Regions from separate parts of the Limimaricola variabilis genome, predicted to be linked through region 2. Evidence: riboswitches for the same ligand, from Rfam matches in the RefSeq annotation. Region 2 holds a riboswitch; the other holds the start of a gene.
What was found. A riboswitch is a leader RNA that binds a small molecule or an ion and turns the genes downstream of it on or off. The one in region 2 is predicted to bind cobalamin.

Region 1 (7,569 bases), on a different replicon from region 2:
GGCGCCGGCCCTATTCGGTGATCCTGCTCGACGAGATCGAGAAGGCGCATCCGGACGTCTACAACATCCTGCTTCAGGTTTTCGATGATGGCCGCCTGACCGACGGCAAGGGCCGTGTGGTGGACTTCACCAACACTATCATTATCGCGACCTCGAACCTCGGCTCCGACATCATTCAGAAGAACCTGAAGAAGCGGGGCACGAAGGAATTCGACGAGACCAAGCAGAAAGCCGAGCTGATGGAGGTGCTCCGGCACCACTTCCGGCCGGAATTCATCAACCGGATCGACGAGATCATCGTGTTCCACTCGCTGAACCAGTCGGAGATCCGGCAGATCGTCGAGCTGCAACTCAAGCGCGTCGCCCGCACGGCGCTCACGCAGGGCGTGGAGGTGGAGCACGACGAAAGCGTCGTCGATCACTTCGCCGCCGTGGGCTTCCGGCCCGAATTCGGCGCCCGCGAATTGCGCCGTCTCATCCGGTCGGAACTCGAGACGGAACTGGCCCGCGAACTGCTGGGCGGCCGGATCGAGGATGGCGACCGTGTCCGCGTCTCCTGGTCGAGCGACGAACAGAAGATCGTCTTCGACAAACTGGAGCGTCAGGAACCCGAGGCGGATACTCAAGACACCGACGCGAAAGATGATGCGGCAGAGACTGACGCATCAAGTGCAAGTGGCGGCGCGCCCGAGGAGGCGCCCACAAAGTGATGGGAAAACTCCCGGCGGCCCGGGTGCCGCCGGGACCGAAAGGAGGAGAACGCCATGACCGACAAGGTTTTCGATGCAGACACGGTCTGCACTCTGTCGCGCAACTGGTGGGCCTTCGTTCTGCGAGGCATGGTTGCGCTCATCATCGCCGTTTTGGCCTGGCTGATGCCGGCCGAGGCGGTCTTTACCCTGACCCTCGTCTTCGGCGCCTTCGCCTTCGCAGATGGCGTTTTCGGCCTGATCTCGGCGGTGCGGAATATCCGCAAAGGTGAACGCTGGGGATGGCTTGCGGTCAGCGGCGTCCTGGGCATCCTGACCGGCCTCGTGGTGCTGGTGACGCCCTTTGTCGCGACGTTGGTGCTCGCCGTCTTCCTCTGGGCCAGCATCGCCTTCTGGTCGGTGTTCTCGGGCATACTCGAGATCACGACGGCGATCCGGCTGCGCAGGGAGATTGAAGGCGAGATCTGGCTGGGTCTCAGCGGAGCCCTCTCGGTGCTGCTGGGTGTCGTGGTCGTGTGGTTTCTGACCATCCGCCCGACGGAAAGCCTTCTGGCCCTCGGCTGGCTCCTCGGCGTCTATGCCGCAATCTTCGGCGTCGTGATGATCCTGCTGGGACTGAAGTTGCGCGGCCGCGGGCTCAAGGCAGACGCGGGTGCAACCGCGTAAGGGAAAGGAGAGAATGCAATGTTTCGGCTACAACGTCACAACCGCCCGCCATTCCGGCCGAAGATCCCCGGCACCGACCTTCGGTCCGCCGATGTCCCCATGGCGGTCATCTACCGACCGGCCCGATCGGTCAAGCAGCGCGGGCTGCGGCCCCGGCATTGGGTGCTCGAGTTCGAACCGAGCAGGCCGCCGCAGATCGAGCCGCTGATGGGCTGGACCGCAAGTGCGGACGCCTACCGCCCGATCCGCCTGACGTTCCCGGATCGGGACAGCGCCATCGCCCATGCCGAACGGAACGATTGGAAGTATGTCGTCCTCGAGGCACCTGCTATGGACCCCGGCATCGCTCCACAGCGCTATTGGTGGGAACAGGCTCCAGGCAAAAAAGGTCATGACACAGCGGCCACTCGCGGTGTCGAGACCAAGCGTCACCCGACGATTGCATCTGCTCCGGATGGCGGCGATGCATCGGTGGCTTGGAACAGCAACGCTGGCGAGCAGAACGATATTGAGGACCCCGTGCTCGAGGCCTGCCTCGAGTCTTTCCCTGCCTCGGACCCGCCCGCGTGGACCGGCACGACCATCGCTGCCGGCAAACGCGACCCCGCCGGCAGCGGATGAACAACGCCGCGATCATCGCCACGACTGGCCTGGTCGCGGCCATCCTCTTCCATCCGCGTCTTAGCGATTCGAAGGGGTGGCGCGCTACCGTGACACCCCTCGCTTCGATAATCGGCAGCGGGTTTCTCGTGATCGGTCCGATCCTCGATGCCAGCTTCGGGTATCTGGCTCCGATCGCAATGGCGGCGCTTTGCACAGTGGCAATTCTGTTCGGGGCGGCCATCCGCCGTAATATCGCTCGGATTGCGGAGGTCGGAGAGCGCTCCGTGGCGGAACGAGTTCTGGACCGCGCGGCCTCATGGGTTCTGGCGACGGCCTACGCAGTTTCAGTCGCCTACTACCTGAACCTGCTGGGTGCTTTTTCCGTCAGCCTTACGGCGCATGACGATCCGGCCACGGCCCGGATAGTTGCCACTGCCGCGTTGCTCTTCATCGCATTCATAGGTTGGACGCGGGGCTTTTCCGCGCTCGAGGGGCTGGAAAAGATTTCCGTGTCTCTCAAGCTCGCCATCATCGCCGGCCTCCTACTCGGCCTCGGCATCCATTTCGGTGATCGCTTCGCCGCGGGCGATTTAATCTTGAACCCGATCCAAACTACTGGCTGGAACGCGGTGTGGCTGATCTTCGGGCTACTGGTTACGGTCCAAGGCTTCGAAACGTCCCGCTACCTTGGCGAGGACTATGATCCACAGACCCGGATCGCCTCCATGAGCCGCGCGCAGTGGGTCTCCGCCGGCATCTATATGGTCTACATCCTTCTTCTGAGCTTTCTTTTCCCCGCGGGAACGATCCCGCAAAGGGAGACGGCCATCATCTCGCTCATGGAATTGGTTGCGCCAGTGCTTCCGGCACTTCTGGTAAGTGCCGCATTGGCCGCCCAGTTCAGTGCGGCAGTGGCCGACACGGCCGGCTCGGGCGGCCTTCTGCACGAACTCACGGGCGGCAAGATCGCCCCGCGAACCGGCTACGTTCTTCTGGCCGGCATCAGTCTCGTTCTGACATGGTCTGCGAATGTTTTCGAGATCATCACCATCGCCTCTCGGGCTTTCGCTGGATATTACGCGCTGCAAAGCGCGGTAGCGGCGGCCGGCTACTGGATTTCTGGCCGCGTCGCCGGCGCTACAGGCTTCGCAGCACTTGGTGTGCTTGGAGTTCTCATCGCCTTTCTTGGCATGCCATTCGCAGGCTGACAGTCCGTCAGTCAGTGGCAAACAGACATCGCTCCTCCACCGCATTCCGAATTTGGTCAGAGGCTTAGCGGCTTGGGCAAGGACAGCCTAAGCCGAGAACCCGGACCCTCCCGATTGCAGGCATACGCGCTCCTCCAAGATCACCTGCCTTCGATGCCCCCGGCACGTGATTGGACATTGCCTTCGAGGGGAAAAGCGTGCCATCCCTTTGCGGTGATGGTTCCCGTTGGCCCTTGAGGGCGACGCGGGATGAAAAGGGAATACGGTGAGGTGTAGCCAACAGGCGCCGAATCCGTGACTGCCCCCGCAACTGTGAGCGGCGAGCGTTTCCGAGAAGACCACTGGGTTCCACAGCCCGGGAAGGTTCGGAAAAGCGTAGACCCGCAAGTCAGGAGACCTGCCATCGCTGATGTCACTCAACCCGGGCGGGGTGTCCCGGACAGGAGGCCATGATGGCTCGTCGGCAACTGCCGCACCGAAATCGCCGGTCCCTCTGTGCGCAAGCCCCGCGAATGCGCGGAGGGCTGCATGGACCGGACCAGATCGAACACCACCTGCAAAGCGGGCGCGACCTCGCGAGCAAGCTGTTGCTGCGCCCATAGACTGTCGAGACAACTCGGGCGGGCCGTCGACCTCGCTGCCGTGGCCGCCGGTCCCGGCTTCGAGCTGACCGGAACGACGCGGCTCGACGGCTGCGGCCGGCGGGTCGTCTGGCGCGCACGGCGCGGCCGCGTGTCGCTCCGGATTGAACCCGAGGTGGTGTTCCCGCCCCGCGTGACCCACGCCGCTCTGCGGGTTCGGCAATGACCGCCGCGTCCATCTCCGCCAGCGATCTGAGCTGGGGGCCGCGTCATGGGCCGGCGATCCTCAAGGGCGTGAGCTTCGAGCTGGCCGCCGGTCGGACGCTGGGCATCGTCGGCGCCAACGGCGCCGGCAAGTCGACGCTGCTGCGGCTGCTCTACCGGTTTCATCGGCCCCATGGCGGAAAGGTTCATATCGGTGGCGAAGATCTGTGGCGCATGACGCCTCGGGCCGCTGCGCGCCGGGTCGCCGCTGTGCTCCAAGAGCAACCGACGGATTTCGCGCTGAGTGTGCGTGAGATCGCGGGACTGGGACGGGTGCCGCATCGCCGCGGCCTTTCGGGTCCCGGCACACGCGAGGCCGGAATCGTCGAAGCGGCGCTGCACCGGCTCGACCTTGCTGGGCTGGCCGAGCGCCGTCTCGGCACGCTGTCTGGCGGAGAAAAACAGCGCGCGATGGTAGCGCGCGCGCTGGTGCAGGAGCCGCAGGTGCTCATCCTCGACGAGCCCACCAACCATCTCGATATCCGCCACCAGCTTGAGGTGCTGGAGATGCTGCGTGGCCTCGATGTCACCATCGTCACCAGCCTGCACGACCTGAACCTCGCTTTCGATCTTTGCGATGAGGTGCTGGTGCTCTCGCGCGGTCAGATAATCGCGCATGGGACGCCGGATGTCGCACTCGATGCGGCGACCGTGGCCCACGCTTTTTCCGTTACCGCCCGCCGCGAACGCCTCGAACCCTCGGGGCGCACCCGCTTCACCTACTCGCTCGCCGCCTCTGAACGGACCTACTGACCCATGACTTTCCGAATCCTTCCTGTCGCCTTTCTCCTGGCCGCCCCTGCCGCGGCTCAGGCCTTCCCCGTGACCGTGCAGAGCTGCGACCGGGAGATCACCTTCGAAGCCGCGCCGGAGCGCGCGGTGTCGAATGATGTCAACCTGACCGAGATGATGCTGGCGCTCGGACTGCGCGATCACATGGTCGGCTACACCGGTGTCTCCGGATGGAAGACCCTCGACGAGCGGCTGCGCGCCGATGTCGAGACGCTGCCGGAACTATCGCCGCAATATCCTGGCCGCGAGGTGCTGCTGGGGGCAAATGCCGACTTCTACTTTGCCGGCTGGAACTACGGCATGAATGTCGGCGGCGAAGTGACGCCCGACACGCTCGCGCCTTTCGACATCGCGGTCTACGAACTCGCCGAGAGCTGCGCGCATGTGATGGAGAAGCCCAAGGCGAGCTTCGAGGATCTCTATACCGACATTCGCAACCTCGGGACGATTTTTGGCGTCGCGGAGCGGGCCGAGGGGCTGGTAGCCGACTGGCGCGAGGATCTCGCCCGGCAGAAGGACGCTGCCGGGAACGGCGCCAGGCCGCTTCGCGTCTTCGTCTATGACAGCGGCGAGGACACGCCGTTCACGGCCGGGCGCTACGCCATGCCCACCGCGCTCATCGAAGCGGCGGGCGGCGTCAACGTCGTGGACGATTTCGAGAAGAGCTGGGCGACGGTCGGTTGGGAGGAGGTGATCGCGCGCGATCCGGAGATGATCCTGATCGTCGATTACGGCGAGGTCACCGCCGCCCAGAAGCGCGAATTCCTGATATCGAACCCGGCCTTCGCGGGCATGACCGCCGTGCGTGAGGACAATTTCGTCACCCTCGACTATGTGGCTGCCACGCCGGGCCCGCGCAACATCGAGGCGGTGGGCGTGCTGGCCCGGGCCTTCGCCGAGGCGGGGGGATGACGGATATCTCCCTGTCGATCGCAGGCCGGGCTCCGGCCCGGCGGGCGCGTATGTTTCCGGCCGCGCTCGGGCTTGCGGTTCTGGCGCTCGGGCTCTCCTTCACTTTCGCCGTGGGTGTCGGCGCGGTGTCCGTTGGGGCCCGGACGGTCTGGGGTGTCATCGCGAACCAACTCATGCCGGGCCTGGTCCAGGTCACTTGGCCGGCTGGTCACGAGGCCATCGTCTGGGACTTGAGAATGCCGCGGGCGATCCTTGCCGGGCTTGTGGGTGCGGGGCTGGCGCTGGTGGGCGCGGTCTTGCAGGCCGTCACGCGAAACGCGCTGGCGGACCCGCATTTGCTCGGCATCTCCTCCGGCGGGGCCTTCGGCGCGATCACCGCGCTGCTGCACACCGGGATGATCCTCGGCCTTGCCACCGTGCCGATCTTCGCCTTCGCCGGCGCCCTCGGTGCGATGGCGTTGGTGCTCGGCGTGGCACGTCTCGCGGACGCGGCCTCGGCAGAACGGCTGGTGCTCGCCGGAGTGGCGGTGTCCTTCATCGTGATGGCCGGGGCCAACGCGATGATCTTCCTCGGCGATCCGCGCGCCTCGCACACCGCGCTGTTCTGGATGCTGGGCGGTCTTGGTCTGGCGCAATGGTCGCATCTGGCTTTCCCCGCCCTCGTGCTCGCGCTCTGCGGCCCGTGGCTTTGGCTCAGGGCGCAGGATCTCGACGCCATGACGATCGGGGACGAGACCGCCGCGACCCTGGGTATCGCGGTGTCGCGGTTCCGGCTCGAGGTGTTTGTCGCGGGCGCCCTGCTGACCGGGGTCATGGTGGCGTTCTCCGGGGTGATCGGCTTCGTCGGACTGATGATCCCGCATGTCGCCCGTATGGTCGTGGGCGGCAGCCAGGCCCGCGTCTTGCCGCTTTCGGCTCTGCTCGGCGCGGTGTTCCTGATCTGGTGCGACCTGTTCGCCAGAACGGTGATGGCGCCGCAGGACCTCCCGATCGGCGTGGTGACGGGCCTTGTCGGGGGGCTCTTTTTCGTATGGCTCCTTGCTCGGCGGTAGACACCCAGCGAGAGGAGAACCAGCGTCCGACAAACCACCCAGAGCCTCGGCGCCAGCGAGAGTGAGGTGCTCCCCGATTTCAGGGCACTGACGTAAGCTACGATCTGCTGTCTGCTGATCTTCACCGACGAGGAGATCAGAGATGTCGAAACGCAAGCAGCACGCGCCTGCTTTCAAGGCCAAGGTCGCGTTGGAAGCTTTGAAGGGCGAACAAACGGCCGCCGAGCTGGCGAGCCGGTTTGGGGTGCATCCCACGCTGATCCATCAGTGGAAGCGGGCTCTGCTCGAGGGCGCTTCAGGGGTCTTTGAGCGGGGCGGAAAGAAGACGCCCGAAGTCGACGAGTCGCAGGTGAAGGAGCTGCATGCCAAGATTGGTGAGCTGGCGGTCGCCAACGATTTTTTGTCCAGAAAGCTCAAGCCTTGGGGCGGGACGTGAGGCGCGGCATGATCGAGCGAGACCATCCGACCCTGTCCGTGGGGCGGCAGTGCCGGCTGCTGTCGCTCTCGCGGTCGTCGTTCTACTACCGGCCAGCCGGCGAGACCGAGCTGAACCTCGACCTCATGCGGCTGATCGACGAACAATTTCTCGAAACGCCGTTCTACGGCGTGCGGCAGATGGCCCGGCATCTGCGCAACGAGGACCACGCAGTGAACGACAAGCGGGTGCGGCGGCTGATGCGGCTCATGGGCCTCATGCCGATCTACCAGAAGCCTAATACCAGCAAGCCTGCCAAGGGGCACAAGCGATACCCCTACCTGCTGAGGGGAGTGCGCGTGGAGC
Region 2 (7,569 bases):
CAGCTCGGGGTCGGGCTTGTCGTCGCCCGGCAGGGCGACGAAGGGCACGCCCGCCTCGGCGAGCCGCGCTGCGTATTGTACGAGGCCGTATTTCCAGTAGCCGGAGCCGCCCAGAACCCGGGCCACGACGAGGCGGGATCCGGTGGCGCAGTCGTCGAGATGCAGGTCGACCGACATCGGGTGCTGCAGGTGCATCAGGCTCGCCAGCCGCAGCTCCGGCGCGTCCGTCATCTGCGCCCGCGCCGCGCTCAGCGCGGCGAGTTCGGTGTCGGCGGCGGAGATGACGACGAGATCGCCGGGCGTCTGGCCGAGATCGACGGCCTCGGTGCCGTCGGAGACGGTGCCCGGCGTGGCGGCGAGAAGATGCATGGCGGCCCTTTCGTGAACGCTTGCGAAGCCCCGCGCGTTGGGGCAGGGAACGGCACCCCCCAGTTACAGGAGCGGATGATGGATTACAGCAAGTCGGGCGGGCCGCGTCAGGGCCGCAACGCGCCCAAGCACCGCGAGCACAACGAGCGCGGCACCGCGAAGACCCCCTATGACAAGCGTGACGACAAGGCCGAGCTGCTTAAGCGCATGAAGGACGCCGCGAAGAAGGCGGCCGGGAAAGCGCCCGACCCCAAGGGCTGAGGTCACAGCCGCTTCTCCATGAAGACGCTCGACCCGTTCTCGACATAATCGCCGAACGGGCCCCGTACGGCGAAGCCATGCCTTGCATAGAGACGATGGGCGGCGGCCAGCCTGTCGCCCGTCTCCAGCCGGATCAGCGGCAGCGCCTCTTCGCGCGCGGCCCGTTCCAACCGGTCGAGTAGGGCCGCGCCGATCCCGCGTCCGCGCGCCGCCTCGGCCACGAAGACCGATTTCAGCTCGCCGTATTCCGGTTTCACGTGAAGCGCGCCGCAGCCCAGCGGCGTGTCGCCGTCATAGGCCGCGAAGAAGCGGATATCGGCGGCCTCAAGGGCTTCTATGGCCAGGAAGTGGTTTTCCTCCGGCGGGTAGAGAGAGCGCATCAGCGCCTGGCTCGCCTCGATCAGCGCGCGCGGACCGGGATCGGTCGCGCGCGCCCGCTTCACCTCGACGCTCATGCCGCCAGCGCGGCCTCGATCGCCGCGCGGTCCAGCCCCGCCTCGCCGATCACCACGAGCCGCGTCTCACGCGGGTCACTACCGAAGGGCCGGTCGAAATGCGTGTCGACGCGGGGGCCCACCGCCTGCAGCGTCAGCCGCATCGGTTTGCCCGCCACCGCGACGAAGCCCTTGAGGCGCAGGATGTCATGCGCGCGGATCACCTTGGCGACCTGCGCGGCGAAGGCCTTCGGATCGCTCACCTCCGGCCGGGTGACGACGAAGCTCTCGAACTCGTCATGGCCATGGTGATGCGCGGCGTCGTGATGATCGTCATCCTCGTCGTCGTGATCGTGGTGATGATGCACCTCGTGGCGCGCCTCCATGTCGGCCTCGGCGGCCGCGCCCTGACCCAGCAGCACTTCGACGGGAAGCGCGCCCATCGTGGCACGCACCACCTGCACGCCCTCGCGGGCCTCCGCCTTCAGCTTGGCGGCCAGCGCCTCGGCCTCGGCAGGCTCCAGCAGGTCGGTCTTGTTGACCACGATCATGTCGGCGGCGGCGATCTGGTCCTCGAACAGCTCCGAGAGCGGCGTTTCGTGGTCGAGGCCGTCATCGGCGGCGCGCTGGGCGTCGACCGCGGCGACGTCATGGGCGAACCGACCCTCGGCCACCGCCTCCCCGTCGACCACGGTGACGACGCCGTCGACGGTGACGCGGGTCGAGATGCCGGGCCAGTTGAAGGCGCGGATGAGCGGCTGCGGCAGCGCGAGGCCGGAGGTCTCGATCACGATGTGGTCGACCGGCTCGTCGCGGTCGAGCAGCTTCTCCATGGTCGGGATGAAGTCGTCGGCCACGGTGCAGCAGATGCAGCCATTCGACAGCTCGACCACGTCCTCGTCGCGGCAGTTCTCGATGCCGCATCCCTTGAGGATGCCGCCATCGACGCCGAGATCGCCGAACTCATTGATCACGAGCGCGATGCGCTTGCCCTTGGCGTTCTCGAGTAGATGACGGATCAGTGTGGTCTTTCCGGCGCCGAGAAAGCCGGTGACGACGGTAGCGGGGATCTTGGCGGGCATCGGGTTCTTCCGTTACTGGTCGGCGTGACGACGCCGGGGGTGGACATGGACCGCATCACGATCTGCGCGACCTGCGCCGCGCCGGGCATGGCGCCCAGCGGAGGGGCTCTGGCCGATGCGGTGCGCGTCGGGCTGCGCGAGGGGGTCGAGCTGCGGCTCGTCGATTGCCTGAATGTCTGCCATTCGCCCGTCGCCCTGTCGATCCGGGGCCATGGCAAGACGGCCTATCTCTTCGCGGGGGTGGATCCGGCCACGCAGGCGGCCGAGATCCGAAAGCTTGCCGATCTCTATGCCGAGACCGAGTCCGGCGACATCGCGGATGCGCGGCCGCTGGGGCAGCTCCGACATTGCCTGATCGGGCGCATCCCGGGCTAGGCCCGCTGCGCCTCGCGCGACCAGATCCAACCGGCCGCCAGCCCGAGAAAGGCCCATGCGGCCGCCGAGACGCCCAGCGCGCGGGTCGAGAACAGCGCTGCCAGTTCCGGCGCGGCGGCGCCGAAGTATCGATCGAGATGCGGCGCGCCGATCAGATGCGGCGCGGCGATCAACGCGATCCCGCCCGCGAGCCAGGCAGTGCCACGGCCAAAGGCCATCAGGGCGAGCCCCAGCGCCGTCGCGACCACGGTGAAGGCCCACCAGGTCTGGCGCTCGGTGATCTCGGCGGCGACGGTGCCGGGAAGCTCGGGCGGCAGCCCGAAGCTCGGCGCCAGCGCCACGGCCGTGAAACCGCCCAGCCCCCACAAGAGGCCGCGCCGCGCATCGACCGCGACACCTCGCCGGGCCGCGAGCGCGAAGCCTGCCGCTAGCACGAAGCCGAAGCCGATCCAGCCCACGATGTTGATGGCGAGCGTGCCCATGTGCCGCCCGAGCGCGTCGCCCAGCGGCGGCGCGCCTGCGTCGGAGCCGACATAGCCATCGGTGAAATGCGCCCGCGCGCCGGTCTCGTAGAGTTCGGCTTCCAGCAGGAGGGGCACGACGAACCACAGCTGCAGAAGTGCGGCGAGCACGCCTGCGGCCAGGCCAGCGAACAACGCGCTGGCCCCGATCTGTTTCAGCATGTCGATGCGATCAGTGGCAGGGGAAGCCGGTGGCGTGGCGCGAATCATGGGCCACGTCATGCATGCCGCCGGCGTGGCTGAAGCCCGCGGCGAAGATCAGCCCGAGGCCGAGCACGGCAGCAAAGGCGATGGTGGCGATGTCGGAAAGCGCGCCCGAGGAAGCGATGGTCTTGGTCGTCATATCAAATCTCCTGTCCCGTCCACCCGACGGGGTCATGGGTTTCGTCATGCAGGCCGGTCTCCTGGCTCGCGGGTCGCGGCATCCCTCCACCTTCCCGGGCTTTGCCCAGTGGCTACGGAGGGACGCTCACCGCTCACAGTCGCGGGGGCGGCTGCGGCAGGGGGCCTCCTGACTGGATCGGCCCCTTCCGCATTCCCGATTTCCTCCCCTCGGGCGCTTCGCGCCGCATCGGGGAACCTTGCTCCCCCGTTTTGCGCGCCCGCACCCCGTCGCGTCAAGCGTCAAGGTGAGGGCCTTCGCCGGGGCAAACGCGGCGGAACCCTGCGCGCCAAGGGCCGCGCGCGTTGACTTCGCGGCCGCCTTTCCCGCATAGCGCCGCGACCACGAGCGCGAATGAGGGCGGCGTCATGCGATTCTCCCGGCTGCGGCTGAACGGCTTCAAGAGCTTCGTCGACCCGACCGATCTGGTGATCGATGACGGGCTCACCGGCGTGGTCGGTCCGAATGGCTGCGGCAAGTCGAACCTGCTGGAGGCGCTGCGCTGGGTGATGGGCGAGAACCGCCCCACCGCGATGCGCGGGGGCGGCATGGAGGACGTGATCTTTGCCGGTGCCGCCACCCGGCCCGCGCGCAACCATGCCGAGGTCACGCTCTCGATCGACAATGCCGAGCGGTTGGCACCGGCCGCCTTCAACGATGCCGACACGCTCGAGATCGTGCGCCGGATCACCCGCGACATCGGGTCGGCCTACCGGCTCAACGGCAAGGAAGTGCGCGCCCGCGACGTGCAGATGCTCTTCGCCGACGCTTCGACCGGTTCGCAGTCGCCGGCGCTGGTCCGGCAGGGGCAGATCGCCGAACTGATCAATGCCAAGCCGACGGCCAGGCGCCGCATCCTCGAAGAGGCGGCGGGCATCTCCGGTCTCTACCAGCGCCGTCACGAGGCCGAGCTGAAGCTGCGCGGCGCCGAGGCGAACCTCGCCCGCGTCGACGACGTCGTCGAAAGCCAGGCGGCGCAGCTCGCGACCCTGGCGCGGCAGGCCCGCACGGCGGCACGCTACCGCGAGATCGGCACGGCGCTGCGCGCGGCCGAGGGGCTGCTGCTCTGGTTGCGCTGGAACGCCTCCGAGACGATGCGCCGCGCCGCCGAGGAGGAACTGCGCGAGCTCGCACAGGCCGCCGCCCGCGCCGATGCCCAGGCGGGCAAGTCGGTCGCTGTGCGTGCCGAAGCCGAGGCGGCGCTGCCGCCGCTGCGCGAGGAGGCGACGGTGGCCAATGCCGTCCTGAACCGCCAGGAGGCCGAACGCGACCGGCTGCTCGACCAGGAAAAGCGCGCGCGCGGCGCGATCCGCGCGCTCGGCGCGCGGATCGAACAGATCGACCGCGACATGGAGCGCGAAGGCGTGCTCGACCGTGACGCCGGCGAGACGATGGGCGCGCTGGAGGCCGAGGCCGCCGAGCTGGCGCAGGCCGGCCAGGGCCACGAGGCGCGGCTCGCCCAAGCCGAGGAGGCCGCGCTTGAGGCGGGCGAGATCCTGTCCGAGGCGGAGCGCGCCCAGGGCCAGCGCACCGAGGACACCGCCCGGCTTTCGGCCCGGCACCAGTCGGCGCAGCGCATGGTGGCCGAGGCCCGCGCGCGCATCGCCAAGAGTGCCGAAGCCGCAAGCGAGGCCAAGGCGCAGCTCGATCAGGCCGGCACGGCGGCGACGCAGGCCGGTGCGGCGCTGGGCCGGGCCGCCGAGGCGGAGCGGGCCGCGAGAGAGGCTGCCGAGGCCGCCGAGCGCGACCTTGCCCAAGCCGAGACCGCCCGCGCCGAGGCACAATCGGCCGAGGCGGAGACGCGTGCTGCGCGTTCTGGCGTCGAAGGCGAGGCCAAGGCGCTGCGCGCCGAGGTTGCCGGTCTCGCCCGGCTGGTCGAGCGCAGCGGCAGCGAGGGCACGCAGCTTCTGGACATGCTCAAGGTCGAGCCGGGCTTCGAGAAGGCGCTGGGCGCGGCGCTGGGCGACGAGCTGAAGGCACCGGTGGTGGATGCACGCGGCGCGACCGGTTGGGCCGAGCTGCCCGGCTACGACGCCGATCAGCCGCTGCCCGAGGGCACCGCGCCGCTGGCGCACGCCGTGCACGCCCCGGGACTTCTGGGCCGCAGGCTCGCGCAGGTCGGCGTGGTGACGCGCGACGAAGGCGCGGCGCTGCAGGGCCGCCTGAAGCCCGGTCAGCGGCTGGTAAGCCGCGAAGGCGACCTGTGGCGCTGGGACGGCTATCGCGCCGGGGCCGAGGATGCCCCCTCGGCGGCGGCGCTGAGGCTGGAGCAGATGAACCGGCTGGCGGCACTGCGCGGCGAGTTGGAGGTGGTCGAGGCCCGGCTCGAGGAGCTGGTCGACGCCCATGCCGACGCCGCGGCCGCGCTCGAACAGGCCCGCGAGACCGATGCCGCCGCCCGCGCCGCGCGCCGCGCCGCCGAGACCGCACTGTCGGAAGCCGCGCGCGCGCTCAGCCGTGCCGAGGGGGAGAAAGGCCGGGCCGAATCCCGCCGCGACGCCGCCGCCGAGGCGATGGCGCGCCACGAGGCTGAGGGTCGGGCAGGGCGCGAGGCGCTGGTCGAGGCCGAGGCCGGGTTGCGCGATCTCGACGATCTCGACGCCGCGCGGGCGCGGGTCGAGCAGGGGCGCCAGCTCGTCGAGGCCGCGCGGATCACCATGATCACCCGCCGTTCCGAGGCGGACGAGATCCGTCGGACCGGCGAGGCGCGGACGCGCCGCGCCGAGGCAGTGGCGCGCGAGCTCGACGGCTGGCGCCAGCGGGCCGAGACGGCGCGCGGCCGGATGGCCGAGCTGACCGCGCGGCGGTCCGAGACCGAGGCCGAACTGGAGCGCGCCAGTGCCCGGCCGGATGCGATCTTCGCCGAACGCCGCAAGCTCGACGCCGACATCGCGCAGGCCGAAGCGCGCCGCGACGCCGCCACCGAGGCGCTGCGCGCGGCCGAGGGCGCGCTGGCCGATGCACAGGCCGCCGAGCGGGCGGCCGAACGCGCCGCGTCGGAAGCGCGCGAGCGCCGCGCCGCCTCCGAGGCGCGGGCCGAGGCCGCGCGGCAGGCGGTGACCCAGGCTGCCGAGCGGATCACCGAGACGTTGGAAACTACCCCCGAGGCGCTGTTTGAGACGCTGGAGATCGGCGCGCTCGCGCCGCCGCCCGCCGAGGAGGTCGAGGCCAAGGTCGCGCAGCTGCGGCGCCAACGTGATGCGCTGGGCTCGGTCAACCTGCGCGCCGAAGAGGATGCCGAGGCGATCCGCGCCGAGCATGACGGGCTGGTCAGCGAAAAGGCCGATCTCGAAGAGGCGATCCGCACGCTGCGCCAAGGCATCGGCAGCCTCAACCGAGAAGGGCGCGAGCGCCTTCTCGCGGCCTTTGACCAGGTGAACGAGAATTTCGGCACGCTGTTCACCCATCTCTTCGGCGGCGGAGAAGCGCGGCTCACCTTGGTCGAGAGCGACGACCCGCTCGAGGCCGGGCTCGAGATCCTGTGCCAGCCGCCGGGCAAGAAGCTCAGCGTGCTCTCGCTGCTGTCGGGCGGCGAACAGACGCTGACCGCGCTGGCGCTCATCTTCGCGGTGTTCCTCGCCAACCCGGCGCCGATCTGCGTGCTCGATGAGGTCGACGCGCCGCTCGACGACGCCAACGTGACCCGTTTCTGCGATCTGCTGGACGAGATGACCCGCCGCACCGACACGCGGTTCCTGATCATCACCCACCACGCGGTGACGATGGCCCGGATGGACCGTCTCTATGGCGTCACCATGGGCGAGCAGGGGGTGAGCCAGCTGGTTTCGGTCGATCTGCGCAAGGCCGAGCAGATGGTCGCCTGAGGCGCAATCTTTCCGGAGCGAAGCATCTCGTGATGGCGGAACGCAAAGAGAACGCTTGAGAAAATAACCCGCATTTGGCAAGACTTCCCCCTGCCGCGACACATCGCGGCGAGGGGAGGTGATATGTATTGACCGAAGCCCGCTACCGTAAGTGGATGGTGGTCGTCGCGGTGGCAACACTGCTGGTGAGCGTCGTCCGTCTCTGGGTCGGGAAGTAAGCCCGGCAAAGAGAAACCCCGCAGAGCGGCAACTCTGCGGGGTCCAGATCAGGGATGAGATATCATCGACCGATCACTACCGTATGACATCATAATGTGCATC

Region 1: linked by a shared signal. The riboswitch ahead of T8T21_RS19795 (hypothetical protein) and the one ahead of T8T21_RS10165 (CbtB domain-containing protein) in region 2 are both predicted to bind cobalamin.

What each region holds. Positions count from the first base shown of each region.
Region 1 covers NZ_CP139695.1:79,878-87,446, reverse strand. The annotation lists gene T8T21_RS19815 (ATP-dependent Clp protease ATP-binding subunit) at 1-710, shown strand, start outside; gene T8T21_RS19810 (HdeD family acid-resistance protein) at 765-1,376, shown strand; gene T8T21_RS19805 (NADH dehydrogenase ubiquinone Fe-S protein 4) at 1,395-1,997, shown strand; gene T8T21_RS19800 (hypothetical protein) at 1,994-3,187, shown strand; cobalamin riboswitch at 3,388-3,606, shown strand; gene T8T21_RS19795 (hypothetical protein) at 3,716-3,994, shown strand; gene T8T21_RS19790 (ABC transporter ATP-binding protein) at 3,991-4,785, shown strand; gene T8T21_RS19785 (ABC transporter substrate-binding protein) at 4,789-5,736, shown strand; gene T8T21_RS19780 (FecCD family ABC transporter permease) at 5,787-6,788, shown strand; one part of gene T8T21_RS19775 (IS3 family transposase) at 6,931-7,204, shown strand; one part of gene T8T21_RS19775 (IS3 family transposase) at 7,204-7,569, shown strand, end outside.
Region 2 covers NZ_CP139691.1:2,043,766-2,051,334, reverse strand. The annotation lists gene cobN (cobaltochelatase subunit CobN) at 1-369, opposite strand, end outside; gene T8T21_RS10190 (hypothetical protein) at 448-630, shown strand; gene T8T21_RS10185 (GNAT family N-acetyltransferase) at 633-1,085, opposite strand; gene cobW (cobalamin biosynthesis protein CobW) at 1,082-2,146, opposite strand; gene T8T21_RS10175 (DUF1636 family protein) at 2,192-2,521, shown strand; gene T8T21_RS10170 (CbtA family protein) at 2,518-3,204, opposite strand; gene T8T21_RS10165 (CbtB domain-containing protein) at 3,215-3,385, opposite strand; cobalamin riboswitch at 3,420-3,641, opposite strand; gene T8T21_RS10160 (chromosome segregation SMC family protein) at 3,793-7,248, shown strand.